3 regions of the Staphylococcus sp. Ze2 genome follow, and region 3 is predicted to be linked to each of the others. Evidence: riboswitches for the same ligand, from Rfam matches in the RefSeq annotation. Region 3 holds a riboswitch; each other region holds the start of a gene.
What was found. A riboswitch is a leader RNA that binds a small molecule or an ion and turns the genes downstream of it on or off. The one in region 3 is predicted to bind thiamine pyrophosphate.
Positions count from the first base shown of each region.

Region 1: linked by a shared signal. The riboswitch ahead of tenA (thiaminase II) and the one ahead of ACM591_RS09545 (3-oxoacyl-ACP reductase) in region 3 are both predicted to bind thiamine pyrophosphate.
Region 2: linked by a shared signal. The riboswitch ahead of ACM591_RS10275 (ECF transporter S component) and the one ahead of ACM591_RS09545 (3-oxoacyl-ACP reductase) in region 3 are both predicted to bind thiamine pyrophosphate.

Region 1 covers NZ_CP183486.1:1,187,258-1,194,648, reverse strand. The annotation lists gene ACM591_RS05340 (HD domain-containing protein) at 1-587, shown strand, start outside; gene yidC (membrane protein insertase YidC) at 704-1,573, opposite strand; gene thiE (thiamine phosphate synthase) at 1,661-2,299, opposite strand; gene thiM (hydroxyethylthiazole kinase) at 2,302-3,090, opposite strand; gene thiD (bifunctional hydroxymethylpyrimidine kinase/phosphomethylpyrimidine kinase) at 3,083-3,904, opposite strand; gene tenA (thiaminase II) at 3,906-4,586, opposite strand; TPP riboswitch at 4,664-4,762, opposite strand; gene ACM591_RS05310 (transglycosylase family protein) at 5,028-5,723, opposite strand; gene ACM591_RS05305 (single-stranded DNA-binding protein) at 6,150-6,569, opposite strand; gene ACM591_RS05300 (YwpF-like family protein) at 6,760-7,200, shown strand; gene fabZ (3-hydroxyacyl-ACP dehydratase FabZ) at 7,250-7,391, opposite strand, start outside.
Region 2 covers NZ_CP183486.1:2,180,982-2,188,372, forward strand. The annotation lists gene ACM591_RS10255 (hypothetical protein) at 1-348, opposite strand, end outside; gene ACM591_RS10260 (class I SAM-dependent rRNA methyltransferase) at 408-1,577, opposite strand; gene auxA (lipoteichoic acid stability factor AuxA) at 1,896-3,197, opposite strand; gene graF (glycopeptide resistance-associated protein GraF) at 3,440-3,574, shown strand; TPP riboswitch at 3,937-4,038, shown strand; gene ACM591_RS10275 (ECF transporter S component) at 4,119-4,694, shown strand; gene ACM591_RS10280 (ABC transporter ATP-binding protein) at 4,707-6,116, shown strand; gene ACM591_RS10285 (energy-coupling factor transporter transmembrane component T family protein) at 6,109-6,915, shown strand; gene purD (phosphoribosylamine--glycine ligase) at 7,024-7,391, opposite strand, start outside.
Region 3 covers NZ_CP183486.1:2,026,928-2,034,318, forward strand. The annotation lists gene ACM591_RS09520 (YfhO family protein) at 1-168, shown strand, start outside; gene rplS (50S ribosomal protein L19) at 577-927, opposite strand; gene trmD (tRNA (guanosine(37)-N1)-methyltransferase TrmD) at 1,030-1,767, opposite strand; gene rimM (ribosome maturation factor RimM) at 1,767-2,273, opposite strand; gene rpsP (30S ribosomal protein S16) at 2,516-2,782, opposite strand; TPP riboswitch at 2,996-3,094, shown strand; gene ACM591_RS09545 (3-oxoacyl-ACP reductase) at 3,203-3,955, shown strand; gene ACM591_RS09550 (LLM class flavin-dependent oxidoreductase) at 3,976-5,277, shown strand; gene ffh (signal recognition particle protein) at 5,736-7,103, opposite strand; gene ACM591_RS09560 (putative DNA-binding protein) at 7,127-7,391, opposite strand, start outside.

The sequences.
Region 1 (7,391 bases), 840 kb from region 3:
ATGCGACTGGCCATGACATTGCTCATGTTAATAGAGTTGTTAAAATGGCAACATACATCTCAAAACAAGAACAAGCAGGAGATTTGTTAACAATTCAACTAGCAAGTTTGTTACATGACACCGTTGATACAAAACTTACAAATACTCAAAAAGCATTACAAAACTTGAAAAGCTTTCTAACAAACTTACAATTAGCTCCCGAACAGTTACAACATATCTTATATATTATCGAGAATATCAGTTATAAAAATGGGCAAAACAACCTTGTATCATTATCTATCGAAGGCCAAATTGTACGTGATGCTGATAGACTAGATGCAATTGGTGCTATTGGTATTGCTAGAACTTTTCAATTTTCCGGTCATTTTAAAGAATCTATGTGGAAAGAACATGATACAAAGAATATTAACGAAGTCGATACATCTCTTTATAGCGAATGGTCCCCTTCTGCTATAAAACATTTTTATGAAAAATTATTTAAACTTAAAGATTTAATGCATACAACTACTGCCAAACAAATTGCACAAGAGCGACATCAATATATGCAACAATTCGTTGAACAATTTTTTAATGAATGGTATTGCTAGTTGTAACATTAAATTTAAATAATCAAAAACTTTCGAACCAAAAAGAATCCCGAACTGATTTAATTATCAGTTCGGGATTCTTCTTATATCTAGAAATTTAACTCTTGGTGTTTATTTTATTTTTTTTTGTTTTTCTTAGATACTACTTGTGTGTTTTTACCTTTACCAGTTGATTCTGCTTTATTTTTCTCCATTGCTTCAATCATCGGTGCCACTTCTTTTTTAGCAAGTTTTGAGTAATACATATTTGCTACTTGTGTTTGTACAATCAAGAACGCCGCACTAACTGACCAATATAGACCTAAAGCAGATGCAGAGCTTAATGCAATCCACACAATCATTATAGGTGAGATGACCATCATCATATAACCCATTTGACGTTGTTCATTTGGCATACTCTTACTTGATACATATGCTTGTAAGAAGTATAAAATACCTGCAATAATTGTAATCCAAATATCTGGTTTTGCTAAGTTAAACCATAAGAAGTTAGGGTGTTCAGTGAAACCACCGCTTGAAGGGTATTTTAATACGAAGAATAATCCCATAATAATCGGCATTTGGATTAAAATCGGTAAACAACCTAACATGCTCTTCATAGGGTTCATATCATATTTTTTATAAACTTCCATCATTTCTTGGTTTGCTGCCATCTTCTCTTCTTGCGTACGCGAACGTTTAACCTTTTCTTGAATAGCATCAATATCCGGTTTTGCAACCTTCATTTTTTCACGCATCATGTGACTGTTTTTATAGTTTGATAACATGAATGGCAATAATACTACACGAATCGCCAATACAAGTACTATGATTGCTAAACCATAGTCGTTATTAAAACTAGTTCCTAACCAATGTATAACTTTATCCATTGGTTCTACGAACGTATTATAGAAAAATCCATCTCTATTTCCAGGTTTTGAATAGTCACAGCCTGCTAAAAAGACCATTACACCTAATAATAAAGGGAGTAGCGCTTTCTTCTTCATTTTTCCACCTCTAATGATATATTCACATAGAATTTATTTTATCATATTAGGAGGGAAGTAGAAAACAAAAAAAGAAATTTTTATACTTTAATCAACATTTTGTAAAAATTGTCTTACTGTCTTACTTATATTGTCACTTTTACTTATTGCAGAAATGATTGATACACCGTTCGCTCCAGCTTGGATTATTTCTTCTGTATTATCGACAGTAATTCCGCCTATTGCAACGATTGGGAAATCCTCAATATAACTTCTTAACTTAGGTATCATTTCAGGACCAACTGGGGAGTTTGCATCCTGTTTAGAATTAGTGGCGTACATCGGACCAACACCGATATAATCAACATAAGTTAAATCAGATTGCTCATATTCCTTAATATCACTAATACTTAGACCAATAATTTTATTTTTAAATTTTTGGGCAAACTCCGTAACTTTCATATCATTTTGCCCTACGTGAATTCCATCAGCATTTATATTTTCAGCTAGTGTTACATCATCATTTACAATAAAAGGTACATTATAACTGTGACAAAGTTCTAATAATTGTTGTGCCATTTCCACCTTATCATTTCCAGTTAAAGAACCATCACCCTTTTCTCTATATTGAAACATAGTGATACCTGAATCTAAGGCTGTTTTCACAACCTCTTTTATCGATTTCGATACTGGTATATCTTGAGTACCGCATATAAAATAAACTTTCAAACTATCTTTATCGAACATAATTACACCTCTTGCCTGTTACTCAATGTTAAATAGTCATCGTATTGAATGTGATAAAGTGCATTTAGTAATTCAATCATAAATGAGCCAGGTCCATTATTTTTTGAATTTTGTTCAGCTTGTTCTGAAGCTATATTATAAATTGAAATAGCATCTATTAACCTATCTACAGTCACTTTTTTATCTTGATTTAAAAAACTCGCTATAACTGCACCTAACAGACATCCAGCGCCTGTCACTTTTGCTAATAATGGTGAGCCATTAGATAATTTATACATTTTATTGTCTTGAATCACAATATCTGTTTCTCCTGTTATGGCTATTGCTGTATCAAATTGTTTATATGCATTTTTAGCAATAGTAATTGCATCCAAATCTTGGTCACTATCTGTCCCTTTCATTGTTGTATCTGCATCCATCAATGCTAATAATTCTGATGCATTACCTTTGATTACAGCAACATCAATTTCTTTCAAAAAAGTTGCGCAGAAATCTTTTCGATATTGAGACGCTCCTACCGCTACAGGGTCAAAAACAATGGGCGTTCCTATTTGATTTGCCGTTTTAGCAATCTTTAATATATCTATTTCTCTTGCTTTCGTCAGTGTACCAATATTTATTAGTAGTGCATTTGCATAAGTAAGCATATCCATCGCTTCTTCCGGTGCTTCGCTCATAGCTGGACTTGCGCCTAAGCTCAATAAGCCATTGGCTGTAAAATTCTTTACAACATCATTCGTATAACAAATAACTAACGGATTATTTTCTCTTAATTGATTCAAGCTATTCATCATCTAAACCTACTTTCTTCATATATGCAAAATGGTTTACTGGTCCTCTACCCTGACCTATTTCAGGTGTGTATTTGATACTTAATGAAATAAAGGCTTTAGCTTTTTTGACCGCTTCAAAAATTGATTTACCTTTGGCGAGTTCCGCAGTGATGACTGCTGAAAATGTACATCCTGTACCATGTGTGTGTTTTGTTTCATAACGTGGATCTTCAAAAGTATAAACATTTTCCTTCGTGAATAAGTAGTCTTTAGCTTTATCTAAATCTTCAGCATGCCCACCTTTAATCACAACACCTTTACTACCAATTTCATTTATGAAAATTTCACCGGCTTTATAAATAGATGCTTCATTATCTATAGTCAATCCAGTGATTTCTTCTGCTTCAGGTAAATTAGGCGTTGCGACTGTAGCCAATGGTAATAAAATATTCTGTAAATCCTTTTTAGCATCATCATCCATCAGTGAGTCTCCACTTTTTGCTAGCATAACTGGATCTATAACGTATGGTATATCTGGATACGTTTCTAAATACGCTTGAATAACTTTCATCATATCTTTTGATGCAATCATACCCGTTTTAATTGCATGTGGTAACTCATCATCAAAAACACTGCTAAGTTGTTCAGATAACCATTGAGTTTCTAAATTATGGATGTGTTGTACGCCTTTTGTATTTTGAGCTACAATACTCGTTATAGTGGCCATCCCATATACGCCACACGCATGAAAAGATTTTAAATCTGCCATAACACCGGCGCCACCAGTTGGGTCGGTGCCTGCAATAGTCAAAGCAATTTTCGGTTTCTTCATTTTATTCCCCTCCATATAACCAATCTTCTTCTATATATGACATATTAAAGAAATTACGTTCATGAATTGTACTTTGTAAAAAACACATTTTTATTTCATACTTTTCATCAACTGTACATGCTTCAGTTAGTTTATTCAATAATTTATCAAATACATCGACCAGTTCATCCATTTCAGTACTGTAAAAATCGAACCATTTTGCTAATATCGAATCTCTATTTAATTGATTATCTTCTAACGCACGTTGTGCAATCGCTTGGTAAACATAAGGACAAGGCGCCATTGCAGCAATCGTATATGCTGCATTTTCTTTTGCATACGCATTAAAATACATGTGCTTAATATAATGATCACCACTTGGTGGCCAGACTTTTTCACTTACAATATCATCATAATTTTCTCCAACATATTCAGCCAAGATTTCATGTGCCTCTACTTCACCATCTACAATAAACTGAATTTGATCTACTAAAAATTTCACGTCTTCTAATTTATTCATTTTTGGAATTAGCAATGCATATATATTAGCGAATTCTTTTAGATACGATGCGTCGGCACGTAAATAAAACTTTGTGGCATTAATTGATAAATCACCGTGCAACATCCCTTGAATAAATGGATCCTCGTAAATATCATTGATGATATATTGTGACTCTTTTTTTAACATTTCTGAAAATAACAAATGATTTCCTCCTATAAATTAAAAAACTACATTCCAACTAGGAATGTAGTTAATTAATAGAAAGGTATAGCAATTTAACTATAATTAAACTACTTTCCTACGTTGGCATTAACCAAATCAGGTTGTAAGGGTCTGACGTAAATCATCTCAGCCAAAAGGCTCCCCTAGTAGATTTTATATATTGTATTTATCTAAAAGATATCAAAGTAAGCCAGCTATTGCAATAAAATGGTTTATATATAAACTAAGGACATAGAAATCAAATTTAGTTAAAAAGATTTCATTAGATTAGTTTATCTCCTACGAATATGACTATTTTCGAAATCACATTAATATTTAACTTTATTATTTCATTAGTATGTTATCTTTACGATAAAAAAGTCCGCGACATCTAGTTATGTCGCGGACTCTAATCATTCACTATATTAAGTTACTATTATATTATGCAGTTACCCATTGTGAAGGGCCAACTTCATCATATAATTTTTGAGCTGCAGCGTCTTGTACTGCTTCTGGTGCATTACCAGCTGGTTGACCTTGATATTGAGCTGGTGCTACTGAATCCCATGTACTTTGTAAGAATTGGAACTTACCTGAAGCACCTGATGATGGGTTTGTAGCATGAATATCGCCACCTGATTCACGTTGCGCAATTTGTTGTAAGTGTGCATTTATACCTGATGAACCTTCTGAAGCTTCATTTGAACTTGATTCGTTTGAAGTAGTTGAAGGTTGTGAAGTTGCTTCTTGTTGCGGTTGTTGTGTTGTTTCTTCTTGAGGTGCTGCTTCTTGTGCTGGTTGCTCTGTTGTAGTTTGAGCTTGCTCTTCTTGTACATTATTATTTGTAGTTTCTTCTACTGGTGTGTTTGATTCTTCGCTAGAACCTTCCCCATAGCTCCAGCTAAAGTTTTCACCGTCTGAAGAAAAGTTAAAGTCTGTATTATTGTATGTGAAATTAATGTCATATGCACCTTCTTGAACTGGTGCTTCATTTAATGATTCTGGATTAGTTAGTGCTTGTTGTGCTAATTGTGCTTTGTCTACACCTTGTTCAGCAGCGTCAGCTGAATTTCCTGTTGCAAATCCTGTTACTCCAAGTCCTACTGCTAAAGTTGATGCGATTACTGTTTTTTTCATTGTAAAAAAATCCTCCTATAAGATAAATAAGTTATTTATGATTAATTTGCAATTACAACTATAACATTCATAAAATCCTTGTAGGTTACAGTGAAGTGAAAAAAACTGCCCTTTCTTTACGATTAAATTACATATAAATATATTTTTAAATTAATTTCATTCTGTTTAAATACCACTGTGAAAGTTTTTTAGAATATTAAATCGTTATATGACATGTAATATAATTGTAATTTATCTGACTATTCTGGATAATAGAATCTTCTATTTTACTTTTTCATTTCTCAAAAATTATTTTTATATTTAAAAAGCTATCCCTCTTTTTCACTTACATTAAGAGGAATAGCCTGAAGAAGTATAATTGATAGTAGGATTTAATGTATATAGATTTGGGTGGGTTAATTTTGAGGTAGGTTTAAATTGGGAGTATTATACAATTTCATATATTTCATTATCTTGTAAATTTTTTTCTTTATTAGAATTACAAACTTGCTCTATAGGGAATATTTCATGAAATTCATTAACTTCATCTTTGCTTCTCGGAGACATAAATCTAATCGTTTCAATAAAAAGTTCCGATACAAAATGCATCTGCCCTTCTTTTTCATATTTTCGTGATTGCATTTGACCAGTGATACCCACAAGTGATCCTTTATTTAAATATAGTTCGATATTATTAGCTATTTTACCAACTGCCTTACAATAGAGATAATCACAAATAGTATTTTGATCCTTATCTTTATAATTTCTTGTTATCGCTACACACATTGTAGCTAATTTATTCCCTTCCTTTTCATAAATTTTAGGGTCTTTGGTTAATCTCCCTACTATGACAATGTTGTTAATCATATGTCACCTCCTTTGTAACTTTATACTAATCATTTTCAAATCGCAGGTCAAAATGCATTAATACTAGAATTTAAAAGTGAATTCACACTAAATTCTACAAAATTCACCTTTACTATTTAAAATTACGTTATAATGATTGTATAAATGAAATAATTGTAGAATTTAAATTTATTAAATGGATGTGAGAACGATGAAATCATTTAAAGCTGTTCGATTTCAAATCGTATCAGAAAGTGGCGGCGTCACTGAATACGAATTAGAAGATGGCGTTATAATCAATAAAGAAAATAGTGGCACTGGCTGGTTATTAGAAATTGTTATATCAGACTTTCATTATGAAACAATGAAAACATATATGGAAGATGAAACATTATTAGATATACGTGTGGTCATCACACGTCCTGCAAATGATCCGGCACTTTTTGATGCAACTATAAAAAACATCAGTAAACTTGAACATTCTATTTCTGTCGTTTTTGAATGTCACATTTATACTCTTAGACAAGTTTATGCAGAAAGCTTATTAGAACAGTTAATTGATGAAGGATTAACTGGTGAAGAACTAAAAAAATCATTTAATCGAATGATGCAATCGAAACCACGTCTAAAAGATGAAAAAATAGAAAAATAAAAAAGCCTCAAGGCTGGTGTATGATACACCTAATCCTTGAGGCTTTTACTTATTTATCTTGAATGGCAAATGTTAATTCACAACTACAAGCCAATTGACCATCTACTGTAGCCTTGGCATTACCTTTACCAATTGGTCCACGCATTTTAGTAATTTCAACTTCTAGTTTTAATGTGTCACCAGGAGTTACT
Region 2 (7,391 bases), 150 kb from region 3:
AAATTGACTTCCTTGAATGGCAGCCGCTGCAAAAACACGTTCTTTCATATCGTCTCCCATATTATTAACTTGTTTATGGTCAAGACCATAAATCTTGTTTACATCTTCAATTATATCTCTCATGAGTTTAATATCTACACCAAAGTCTAAACCTGGAATTGGTACAATACTCACACTCGAAGATAAAACTGATTTTTTTCTAACAAGTGCTTGTGCTCTTTCACGGCGTTCCTCAATTTCAATATTAGTTGTAGGTATACTACTTTTTTGTTTAATATCTTCAATTTTTAATACTTTATTGCCTACTTTATTTGTAAATTTATTTGTTATTTTATTTTTAAAGCTCATCTCGTTCACTCCTTAAGTAAATTCATTCACATTAAAAATAATACCCTTTTTTCAAAGTTTTACTTTATTTTTACAAAAATAGCTTTTAAATATTTAGAAGGTTTATAATGAGGATGTGTTTTAAAGTCTTTAGGCAAGCCCATTACATCAACAATTTCATAATCTACATTTTCAGCTTTTAATGTTGTATTCACTACATTTTTAAATGCTTTTAATGAAAATGCACTATTATTTGTACACAATAATAACGTGCCGTCTGGTCCAAGTATATCTAGCGCACCTAAAATTAATTTATCGTAATCTTTTTGTACAGAAAACGTTTTTTTCTTATTTCTAGAAAAACTTGGAGGATCTATAACAATTGTGTCATAAAATAAATCATGACGACGTGCATAATTATAAAAATCAAATGTATCCATTACATAAATATATTGCGATTTAGGATCGATACTATTTAACCCTAAGTTTTCTTCAGTTAACGCACGAGAACGGTTTGCTAAATCTACACTTGTTGTCATTTCAGCTTTTTCTGCTGCAACGACTGAAAATGCACCCGTATAACTAAAAACATTTAATATTTCTTTATTTTCTGCGTATTGGTCTTTTAATTTTTTACGTACTTCTTTCTGATCTAAAAAGATGCCAGTCATCGGCCCATCGTCTAAGTGTACATTATAAAAAGTAAAGTTCTCTTCAATTACAATTGGAAATTCTGGTGCTTCACCATCAACAAAGCCACCTTCGATTTCTGCATCTTTAAAACGCATTTTTTCATATACTGAAGTGTAAGGAAAGACCGCTTTTAAGGCTGACAGTACATTATAACGGAATTTATAAATCCCTTTTGAATACCATTGAATTAAGAAATGTCCATCGTAGTTGTCTATTGTCAGACCGCCAACGCCATCTCCTTCACCATTAAAGACTCTAAAAGCGTTTGTTCCGTCGATATTATAAAAATACGTTCTTTCAGATTTTGCTGTTTCAAATAGTCTTTCAAAAAATTGCGTGTTAATCACTTCATTTTTATCATAACTTAAAACCCATCCGATTCCTTTATGTTGTTTACCAACATATGCAGTAGCAATATATTGTTCCTGATTATTAACTAAATAAAATAAATCTCCTTCTTTTAAATGGTCATGTGAGTAAATATCATCTTCATCTATAAGTGGATATTCATTTAAATACTTTGTTTCTTTACCTCTATTTAATGTGGCAGTTTTCATAAAATTATGTCAGCCTTTCTGCTTTTTATATTTATAATTTTTCTTCGCTTACTTATTCTATCATCTCAACCTTATGGTAACATCAATTATCTTTAAATAACTACATTATTGTTAGTAAATATTAAAGGCCGAGACAACTAATATATGTCTCAGCCTTTTAAAGATTATATTGGAAAAATCTGACTAAAATTGAAAAGTATGCTCATTTGTCACAAACTTGATTCTTTAATAGTCACTATTACCAGAGTCAGTCGATATCATCTTATTTATTCAATAAGATTTAACGCTTCGTCTTATCTGCTTCAATGTCCTAGTGCATTAATATTTACTTGGTTCACGTAATTTCATTACAAAAGCTACTACAATAGCAATTAACATAATTAGTAATATTGGTGTTATGAAAATTGATAGTAATAAGCCATGTACCATAATATTCACAAATTCAGTTAGTAATTTGAAAAATAATAAACTGACCATGAATAGTTGTAAATAGTAAAATCTATCTTTCAAGAAATTTGTTAATGTCGTTAATATATAAATAATGATGATAAACATTAACAGCAGCAATGTTATCCACTCAATTACGTATTGTGTTTGAGAAATCTCCCAATTGCCAGACACAAACAATGAATTTCTATTGTTAAATTCAATTAAAGTAAAAAACAATAGGACTGCGCCACAAAATAATTCTACATACGCTGATTTTACCCATTTTGGTATTTTCATCCAATTAGGAATATCATCCTCTTGAATATCAATTTTTTCTTTCCACTTCGTAATGAATTTATCTTTTTTATCTCTTGCTTTTTGAATATCTACACTTCTACGTGTCTTCCTAGTAAATTCTGTCGTTTTATCTTGTATGTTTTTCCACGTTTCTTTCGTTTGATTTGTTACTGTGCCTTTACTTGTTCTAGATAATTCCGGTTCTTCTTCACCAAGTTCTTGCTTAGTTAGTGGAAGGGATCTTCTTAAGAATAAAAAGTTCCAAATTGACATTTGACCTAGTAACCACATGATTATGAAAAATGTGTTCACACTTAAAATATCAATCGGTATAATTTCATCACTATCAATTCTTCCGTATAGCACAATTTGCGTGAGTAAATAACTAATACCATAACTGAAAATAATCCAAAGATAATGGTATTTTCTATGATCTGTATTTAACTCATCCTTATAAACGATGTAACCAATGTGAATTACAAATGGTATTACGAAAATAATAGCAAAGAAGCTATAAACTTGAGTCATTAATATTAACGTGATAATAAAGAACAATATACCAACAACTAAAAAGAATATTGAAATATCATAGTCGTATCTTGTTGTTCTAAATAGAGTGAAACCAAGCAAAATAACACCAATACCGAATAAAATGATTATAATGGCACTAATTACTGGGAAATTCCCAATATAATTGCTTATTACTCTAATTATTTCACCAAAGAATGCGTTTATAAAATCCCATACATTATGAATATGTAAGTCAATTTTACCCTTGTTATTTAATTTATCAATTAAAGGTAAATTAATTAAAATGATGAGACCTGTGAAAAGCGAAACGATGCCTATAATATAACTATACAATATCTCAGCGTGTTTCTTCAAAAAAGACATACCATTCACCTCAAAAGTTATTATATATTAACATTTAGTTCTTGTCTTTAAGAATTTAATAAATACGTCCATAGTATGATATAAATCGATGTATAGTCAACTTTCCACTTATATCATACATTTAAACAATAAATTGATTATAACTAAGACTAAAATTTAAATCACTAGTTTTGTTTGATTTTTTTATGTTGTGGTATGTATATATTATACAAGCCATATAGTTTAAAAGGAGTGTTTAATCTATGAGTAAAGAAGAATTAAACAAAAAAGCCGCAGAACAAGCAAAAGAAGCGGAAGATAAATTAAAAGATAAGAAAGAAAAAGCTGATGATAGTACAGAAGAAACTAAAAAGAATGTACAAGATTCATTAGACTAAATGTTTCAATAATATAAGTATCACGTGCTTTAAAATATAAATGTAAATTCGACAAGTGAGGGTAGAGCATAATTATGCTCTACCCTCACCTTCTTATGTGATTTTTCAATGTCATTTCATTAGTATAGATATGATATGCTTTAAAACAATATTTCTAGATGAAAACATTATATATTAAAATGCAATGCGATAAGATGTGTATTAATATAATAGCTCATCTTCGTCTTATATGAGCACCTTGATTAAATGATAGAATTATTAGCTCTAATGGCAGTAAAGTACATACATTATATATTAAATTTAATGGACAGTCTTGACATTATCCCACAAAAGTCATACATTATAGTTAAATTTAAAATTATCATTCGCACTAGGGGTGTTTTGTGACTGAGATGAGGTATACCCTCAAACCCTTTGAACCTGATCTAGATGAAACTAGCGTAGGAAAGTGTACTAATCACCTATTTTCAGGTATTTGTATGCCTATATTTTAACGCGCAACTTTCTAGAAGGTTGTGCGTTTTTTATATTAGGAGGCGTTTTAATGTCAAAAGGATTAAAGCTTTCAGAAATTCTAGTGACTGTATTAATTGCTGTTGTTTTTGCAGTTATTTACAACATATGGAATTTTGTGTATAAAGCGTTACAAGTTACAGGATTACATTTTGAAGAATTAACATATGGTGCTTGGTTCATGGCTGCTATCGTTGCATACCTAATTATTCCTAAAGCTGGTATTGCAATTTTAGCTGAATTTGCTGCTGGTGCCGGTGAAACTATTGTCATGGGCCGTTTTGATATAGCAACTATGGTCTATGCCTTATTACAAGGTGTAGCCTGTGAAATTGTATTTGCTATTTTCAAATATAAATCTCGTTCAGCAATGATTGCAATGCTCGCTGGACTCTTAGCTTCTATTTCAACATTACCTTTAGACTTTGCTTATGGTTATTTAGGTGAAATTGCAGGTTGGAATCTAACGTTATATATTGGCTTCAGACTTATAAGTGGTATCGTCGTTGCCGGCCTAATTTCCTACTATATTGTAAAAGCATTGGATCAAACGGGCGTAACCAAATTGTTTAGACCTGCTTCAGCAAGTGACTATGATAATTTATAAGGAGCAATCACGTTGATAGCTACAAAAAATTTACGATTAAAATATCCAAACGGTAAGAGAAAGATATTTGATAATTTATCACTTCAAATCAACGAAAACGAAAAAGTACTTTTACTAGGTCCATCAGGTTCTGGCAAAAGCACTTTGTTAAATGTATTAAGTGGCATTGTACCAAACCTTATTGATTTACCTATCAAATATGATGAATTGATTATCGATGATTCTAGTAGTGTTATATTCCAAGATCCAGATAGTCAATTTTGTATGCCTAAAGTTGACGAAGAATTAGCTTTTGTTTTAGAAAATCAACAAATTCCTCGCCACGAAATGGATGAACGTATAGATAACGCATTAAAAGCCGTCGATTTAAAAGTTGATAAAAACCAATACATTAATCAGCTAAGCGGTGGTATGAAGCAGAAACTAGCAATTGCCGAAACGATATTACAACAATCGAACACCTTATTTTTAGATGAACCTACCGCAATGTTAGATGTTGAATCTACTGCAGAATTATGGGGTAAAATCAAAGCCCTGTGGCAAGATCAAACAGTTATTATTGTCGAACACAAAGTGAATCATATATGGCAACATATGGATCGTGTCATCTTATTAAATTATGAGGGTGACATCATTGCCGATAACACGCCCGAGGAAATCTTGAATGAACATGAAGATTTGTTAACAGAATATGGTGTTTGGCACCCGAACGCATGGCAATATGCCCCACCAACTATGCATTTCAATAGTGGTAGCTCAAACTTAGACCTTGAATTTGATAATGTAACTATAAAACGTGGTAAGCGAAATCTTGTTAATATATCTCAATTAAATGTAGGTACTGGAGAATGGATTACAATTACAGGCGCAAATGGCTCTGGAAAAACATCATTACTCGAATCAATGATGCAATTAATTAAATATGAAGGACGTATGTTAGTGAATCATCGGCCTTTCAATAAAATTAAAGTAGCCGCTAAATATATGTATTTAGTTTATCAAAATCCAGAGTTACAATTCATTACCTCCTCCGTTTATGATGAAATTTATATTCAATATAGAAATAAATTTAATTCTAAACAAGAAGCTGAGACGCAGACTGAAGCGATGTTAGAAACGCTTAACTTGTTATCAGTAAAGTCTCAACATCCTTATGAACTTTCAATAGGTCAAAAAAGACGTTTAAGTGTTGCAATCGCACTAAGTTCATCATCTGATTTCATATTACTTGATGAGCCTACATTCGGCCTCGATAGTCATAATACATTTAATTTAATAAAATTATTTCAACAACGTGTAGCAAGTGGTCAGACTATTGTTATGGTTACACACGATTCAGAAATTATATCTCGTTATCCAACACGAAGACTACATTTATCACATCACGTCATAGAAGAAATGGCCGGTGATTCTTATGTTTGATATTTGGAAGAAACATTATACTTTTGTAGATGATGTAAATATAATTACTAAGTTAGCAATCGCTATTATTTTATTTTTCTTTGTTATATTTGTTCATCAATTTGATTTCATGCTCTACATTGTATGCTTGATGCTACTATTTTTGTTGGCTTTTAATGGTTTGCAATTAAAAATCACTTTAACTTTTGTTATTTTAACAATGCTATTCAGCCTCATATCTGCGTTGTTTATGATTTTTTATGGTGATGGTACGCACACACTATTCCAATTTGGTTTTATCCATATTACTTCAGAGAGTTTATATCGTGGCTTACATTTAGCCATGCGTACGACTACCATCTCATTTTTCGGGGTTTTAATTGCTTTCACTTCTCAGATTGTTTTAGTTTTTTACAGTTTAATGCAACACTTAAAAGTAAAACCTAAAGTTGCTTATGCCTTTATGGCAGCAATTCGTATGGTTCCACTTATGTTCATTTCATTAATACAACTTAGAAAATCATTAAAAATGCGTTATCAGTTAATTAACGCACAAAATTATCGTGGCTTTAAAAAATTAAAACATTTATTAATTCCTTTGTTAAGCCAAAATATTCGTAAAGCACATCAGCTATCTGTAGCAATGGAAAAAAATGGATTTAAAGATGGTCCAAGAACATATTATTATTATGCGCCTTTCTCGTATAAAGATTTTCTATTAATTTTAGTAATGGGTATCATGTTATTAAGTGCTTATTTATTAGCTCAATACATTCCCATTACTGGCATTGAAGATATACGTGTAACAGATATTTATTAAAAGGATTAACCACTTTTTAAGTAGACATATTATCCAAAAAGAAAAGCGATTGGACAAAATTTAAACCACTTTGTCCAATCGCTTTTTAATTTCATGATAAACTTTTAACTATTTTATTGCTTTATTACTAATATCTTTACGATAGAAAAGACCATCGCTTTCTATTTTGTCGACCGCTTCATAGGCATTAAATTTAGCTTCAGCAATATTTTCACCTTCGCCTAATGCTAATATGACACGACCGCCCGAAGTAACATACTCATCATTTTCTTTCTTTAAACCACTTATAAAGTAATCTCCATTTAAATTAAACCCTGATACTCGATGCCCTTTTTCATATTGTCCTGGATAACCTTTTGAAGCTAACATAACACCTACAACCGCATTATCTTTCCATTCGAAATTGATAGGCGCTTTTTCTTCTAAATCAATTATATGTTGCATCAAGTCGCTCTCCATACGTGTGAGTAGTACTT
Region 3 (7,391 bases):
GTGATTCTTACTGAGAAAGGTCAAGAAACAATCACCTTAAAATATACACCACCGCACACCATACTATTAATCACGCTGTCTCTTTTTGGCGTAATTTCCAGCATTGTCTTCTTATGGTGGTTAAGAAATAAATCTAAAAATAATATACGCGGTAGAAAATATCATTAAAAGTGCCAATACAAAATAAATTTCTTTATTTTGTATTGGCACATCGATATTAAAACATTACTCATTTAGCTAGTATACAAAACGCTACTTTTTAGTAACTATAAGAATATTTACTATCTATATACAGCTTGTGTAGGTCCAAATGGATATTTAGAGATCGTAGTCTCTATTTAAGCTCTATTAATCTCAGTAAAAGTTTCAAGATTTTTATATGTTATACATTGAAATAACTAACCATAATTAAAAATATATTCTGTTTATACTTACATCTTATCCCACAAATGTTAACTAGTACTCTTTGAATAACGAATTACATCTTGTATATTTATGTTCTTCTTTCTCATTGTCAGTAAACAAAAAAAGCGATCCTCATAAAGAGGACCGCTTTTTTTATGCTTATTATGCTGATTAACGAATTTCTTTAATTCTAGCAGCTTTACCACGTAATTCACGTAGGTAGTATAATTTAGCACGACGAACTTTACCACGACGTGGAACTTCAATTTTTTCGATTTTTGGTGTGTGTAATGGGAATGTACGTTCCACACCTACACCTGAAGAAATCTTACGTACAGTGAAAGTTTCTGAAATACCTCCACCACGGCGTTTGATTACTACACCTTCGAATACTTGGATACGTTCACGTGTACCTTCAACAATACGTACGTGCACTCTTAAAGTGTCACCTGGACGGAATGAAGGTAAATCTGTGCGTAATTGCGATTGAGTTACTGCTTCGATTAATTTGTGATTGCTCATTATTTTTCTCTCCTTCAACCTATGTTCTTGCCTTGACAAAATATAGCAGCGGATCATAGTGATTTTTCGTGTGTCGCACACTTAAAATATGTTAGCACATAGTCAGTCTTTTTTCAAATGCTTTTTATATCTTTCTATAATCTCTTTGTCTGCTTGTGACATTGTATCGTAATTCAAAAGATCTGGTCTCTTCGTCCAAGTTCTGATAATTTTCTGCTCATGACGCCACTTTTCAATATTTGCATGATTACCTGACAACAATACATCTGGAACACCCATCCCTTTATATTCACGCGGTCTTGTATATTGAGGGAATTCTAGCAAACCATCTTGAAACGAATCATCTTCGTGTGATTGTTGATTACCTAATACACCAGGAATTAGTCTAACAATTGCATCAGTCATTACCATTGCTGGCAGTTCTCCACCAGTTAATACATAATCCCCCATAGAAATCTCATCCGTTACTAAATGTTCACGAATTCTCTCATCATAACCTTCATAATGACCACAAATAAAAACGATATGCTCTGCTTGACTAAGTTCGTTAGCAATAGCTTGAGTAAATGGACGTCCTTGAGGACACATTAGTATAACTCTTGTATCAGCTGTCTTGTCGATACTATCCATCGCATTAAAAATGGGTTCAGGCTTTAATACCATCCCTTGTCCACCACCAAATGGGTAATCATCTACTTGGTTATGTTTATTTTCTGCAAAATGTCTAAAATCTACAGTATTGACTTGTAACACATCTTTTTCTTGAGCACGCTTCAGTATAGAATGATTTAACACGCCATTAAACATGTCTGGAAATAGAGTTAAATAATCAATCTTCATTAATCTAACAATCCTTCCATTGGGGAGATTTGAATACGTCTACCTTCGACATCAATTTCTTTAACTACGTCTGCAATATAAGGTATTAAATATTCTTTATCTCCTTTAACAACCCAAACATCATTGGCTCCTGTTTCAAAAATTTCTATAACACGACCAATTGGACTATCTTCTTCATCAAAGACCGTACAACCAATAATATCTGAATAATAATATTCATGTTCTCCTAATTCAATTTCCTCATGGTCACGTTCTTGAACTAACGTTTCTCCTTTTAGATGCTCAATATCGTTAATATTATTAATTCCTTCAAATGTTAACATATGCAGTCCTTTATGCATTCTGTACGAGGCAATCGTAAATGTTAATGATTCTTTGTCTTTACGCTCTATCTCAACGGTTTCCCCTGGCTGAAAACGTATATCAGTAAAATCCGAATTAGATTTCACCTTAATTTCTCCTTTAATCCCATGTGTATTTACAATCTTCCCTACTTCAACTTTCATATATGTTCCTCCATAATAATTTGGCTATTTCATTCATATTTGTTTATGTATATTCGCTATTTTATTAGCCTATTATAACACGTAAGTTCAATCACTGTGTCTCATTACATATAAAAAATAAAGCTTCTATAATATGACTTCATTTTTTATTTTTGTTCAACTATATTTGATATTTTTCAATAAAAAAAGAGCACCTCTGGAGGTACTCTTAGAAATATACACAATGTATATTAGGTTAAAAATTATTTTTGGTCATCAAATTTTTTCAAGATACCTTCTCTTGATAAAATGTTATGAACTGTATCAGTTGGTTTCGCACCATCTTTTAACCATTTAAGTGCTAATTCTTCGTCGATTTTAACTTCAGGTGCATTTACATTGTTAGGGTTGTAAGTACCGATTTGTTCGATATTACGACCGTCACGTGGTGCACGAGCATCAGCTGCTACGATACGATAGAATGGATTTCTTTTTGAACCTAAACGTGTTAAACGTAATTTAACTGCCATTTATATTCGCTCCTTTAATTTTCATAGTTTTTATTTTCTACAAGAAATAATAATAACAGTAATCCCCAACTTTGTAAAGAGTTTCTTCTTTACCAATTTCAATATTCTACAAATTTCTTTTCTCCAACTCAAAATGATATCGTATAAAATTTTAAATTATCCTAAACTTGACATTATTCACTAAAAAATATACATTGAAATTAAATTAAATAACGAATGCACTAGGGGTGTTTCTAACTGAGATGAGTCTGACTCAAACCCTTTGAACCTGATCTAGTTTGAACTAGCGGAGGAAAGTGTGAAGTCTAGCATATTTCAAAAACTTTTTGAATCACTACATATATGTTGATATTTCTAATACACAACTTTCTTTCTGAAGGGTTGTGTATTTTTTTTATGGAAAATTAAGGAGTGTATATAATGAACAAAAACGTAATAGTAACTGGCAGTAGTCGTGGATTAGGTGCAACCATAGTAAAAACACTAGCTCAGCATGGCCATAACGTTGTTATAAACTATCATAAAAGTGAAGCCGCTGCACAAAAACTTGTTGATGAAATAGGAACTCGACAAGCAATTGCTTTACAAGCAGATGTGACACAACGAAATGAAATTGACAGGTTAGTTGATGAAGCTACACAATATTTTGGCCAGATAGATGTTGTAATTAATAATGCACTAGTTGGATTTAAATTTGATCCTGTTCAACAAAAAGCATTTGCCGATTTGTCATGGGAAGATTATCAGCAACAAATTGATGGTACATTAAAATCAGCTTTCAATATATGTCAAAGCGTTATACCTCAATTCATCCAAAGACAAAAAGGTAACATCATCTCAATTGGTACTAATCTATTTCAAAATCCTGTCGTCCCTTATCATGAATATACAACAGCTAAAGCTGGATTGATCGGATTTTCACGTAATTTAGCTGCAGAATTAGGACAATATGGTATCACATCAAACATAGTATCTGGTGGTTTGTTAAAAACAACGGATGCAAGTGCAACTACAACAACTGAGGTCTTTGATTTAATTGCTCAAACAACACCACTCAAAAAAGTTACCGTACCACAAGATGTAGCTAATATGGTTGCATATCTCGTATCGGATCAATCTGATGGCATCACAGGGCAGAATTTTACAGTCGACGGCGGCTTAACAATGAATTAATAAGGAGGACTGAGTTATTTATGACACAAACAAAACATCTAAACATCGGTGTACTCATCTATGGATGTGGTCATCATCAAGCTGCATGGCGCATGCCTAATTCAAGCGTTGAACGTATTGGTGATATTACATATTATCAATCGTTAGCAATAATTGCAGAACAAGGGTTATTTGATGCTGTATTTTTCGCTGACAATCAATCGTTTCCTGCCACATCTAAAAGTGATATGCCAGCATTTTGGTTCGATCCTTTAGTTAATTTAACAGCATTATCGCAAGTTACTCAACACGTTGGACTAGTTGCTACAATATCTAGTACATTTTCTAACCCTTTTACAGCCGCTAGACAACTACTGAGCATCGATCACATTAGTCAAGGTCGCGCTGGTTGGAATTTGGTAACTTCGATGACAGATTTAGAAGCTGCAAACCATGGTATGGATCATTTACCTGAACATGAAGAACGCTACAAAAAAGCAGATGAATTCGCTCAAGTGATGAATCAATTACTTGAATCTTGGAGTGTTGATGACTTTTTACATAATAAAGAAGAAAATAGTTTAATTAATAATTCTGCAATCGCCCCTATCAATCACCAAGGTGCACATTTCAATGTTCAAGGACCACTAACAACACCAAGTAGCCCTCAAGGAAAACCAATTGCAATGCAAGCCGGTGCATCGGATCCTGGTATCGAATTGGCAACTAAATACGCAGACGCAGTCTATGCTGTCGCTTGGAATTTTGATCAAGCAAACAATTTTAAAAAGAAATTAAATCAAAAATTAAAACAACAGGGAAAGCCAGAAAATACTTTGAAAGTATTCCCTGGTTTAGTAACATATGTTGGACGATCATATGAAGAAGCATATGCAAAGAAACAACAACTTGATGAATCTTTAGAAGTTGATACAGCTTTAAATCAACTAGAGTTTTTTATTCGCCAAGATTGTCATAATTGGGATTTAGATGAACTTGTTCCATCATTACCACCCGCAGAATCTTTTAATGGTCCTAAAGGACGCTATCAAACTGTGTTAGAAATTATCAAAGATAAAAATCCAACATTACGAGAATTACTAGGCTATTTAAGCGCAGGTGGTGGACATTTAACACTTATCGGTACACCAGAGGACATCGTGGATGAAATGGAACGCTGGTTCGATGAGGGGGTTGCAGATGGTTTTAACTTAATGCCTCCAGTGTTCCCAAATAGTTTACAAGATTTCGTCGATGATATCGTACCTGAATTACAAAAGCGTGGTTTATACCGAACTGAATACGAAGGCAAAACATTTAGGGAAAACATAGGTATTCATTAATAATTTATTTTTATTGGAGTATTCTTTTCAAAACGTTTGTTATAAGCAAAATCGCCGAAATATAAGTGGTTTCATATCATCGACAAATCCTTCAACTTTGTAAGCAGCTTTTTGTGCACGCTTACCACAGACACTGCCTTAGCCTGTATTCTCCCCTTAAGAGTCATGCCAAATCACTACTAAAATAATAGTATAAAGATGATAGTACATATAAATTAAACAGTGGTTATGTGAGATTGTTTTGAATAAATCAATTGATAATAGAACCAACTTTAATCTGAAAGACCGTTCCTATTATGAAAAAATAGCTATAAGAATATAAACAAACTTTAGTTGATAGTTCTGCTAAAGTTTGTCTACGCTCTAAAACCAATACAAAAAAAGTAGTAATCCACGCTTTCGATGTGGATTACTACTTTTTGAATTATTGTTAGATTAAACTTTTTAAGAAACATACTTTAAAATGGTAAATTCATACCATTCATCATATTTTCCATTTGCTTACGCTTACCTTTTTTGCCTTTTCCGCCACCAGAAAATTGTTTCATCATTTTCTTCATGTCGTTAAATTGTTTCATTAGTCTATTTATTTCTTGAACTGAACGGCCAGAACCTTTAGCGATACGTTTTTTACGAGATACATTTAACTTCTCTGGTTCATTACGTTCGCTTGGTGTCATAGACTGAATAATCGCCTTAATATGATCGATTTGTTTTTCGTTCATATTCAATTTATCCATGCCTTTCATCTTGTTCATACCTGGTATCATTTTCATAATATCATCAAGCGGTCCTAGATTTTTAACTTGGTCTAATTGTTCTAAGAAATCTTCTAATGTAAACGATGAAGTACGCATTTTTTTCTCTAAATCTTTCGCTTTATCTTCATCAACATCTTGTTGCGCTTTTTCAATTAAACTTAATACATCTCCCATACCAAGGATACGTGATGCCATACGTTCAGGATGGAATGGTTCTAGACCATCGAGTTTTTCACTCATACCTACAAATTTAATTGGTTTTTGAGTTACGGATCTAATGGATAATGCAGCACCACCACGGGTATCTCCATCTAGTTTCGTCAGTGTTACGCCTGAAACGTCAAGCTGTTCATCGAATGATTGTGCTACATTAACAGCGTCTTGACCTGTCATCGCATCAACAACAAGCATGATCTCATCTGGTTTTGTAATTTCTTTAACGTCTGTCAATTCTTCCATTAAGGCCTCATCGACATGTAAGCGGCCTGCTGTATCAATAATTACAAAATCTAAATGTTCATCTTTAGCATGATTAATAGCATTTTCAACTATTTGTTGTGGCTTTACTTGATCACCTTCACTGTATACTGGTATATCAATTTGTTTACCTACAGTTTGTAATTGATCAATTGCGGCTGGACGGTATATATCTGCTGCAACAAGCAGCGGTTTTTTATTATACTTTTTACGCATTAGCAACGCTAATTTACCTGCAGTTGTTGTTTTACCTGCACCTTGTAAACCAACCATCATTACTACTGTTGGTGGTTTATTAGCCATTGTAATGGTTGAATTTTCCCCACCCATTAATTGAGTCAGTTCTTCTTGCACTATTTTAATTACTTGTTGTCCAGGTGTTAATGATTTCATTACATCTGAACCTAGTGCTCTATCTGATACAGTTTTGATAAAATCTTTAACGACTTTAAAGTTAACGTCTGCTTCTAATAATGCTAATCTAACTTCGCGCATCATCAATTTAATATCCGCTTCTGTGACTTTACCTTTACCACGGATTTTTTGCATCGTTCCTTGCAAACGATCGGACAATCCTTCAAATGCCATATCAAATACCTCCTTTGTGTTCTCTAGTCTAAATCTTCTAGTGCTTGAATGTATTGCTTTATTTTTTCTGGTTCATTAACATGCTGCTTAATTTGTTCATATAATTTTTGTCTTTGTTCAAAATTACGGTATAAACCTAATTTCGTTTCATAATCTTCAACTAAATCGCCAGTTCTTCTTATGTTATCATACACTGCTTGTCGACTCACATCAAATGTATCAGCTATCTCGCTTAAAGAATAGTCCTGTAAATAGAATAACTCTAAATAGTTTCTTTGCTTTTGAGTG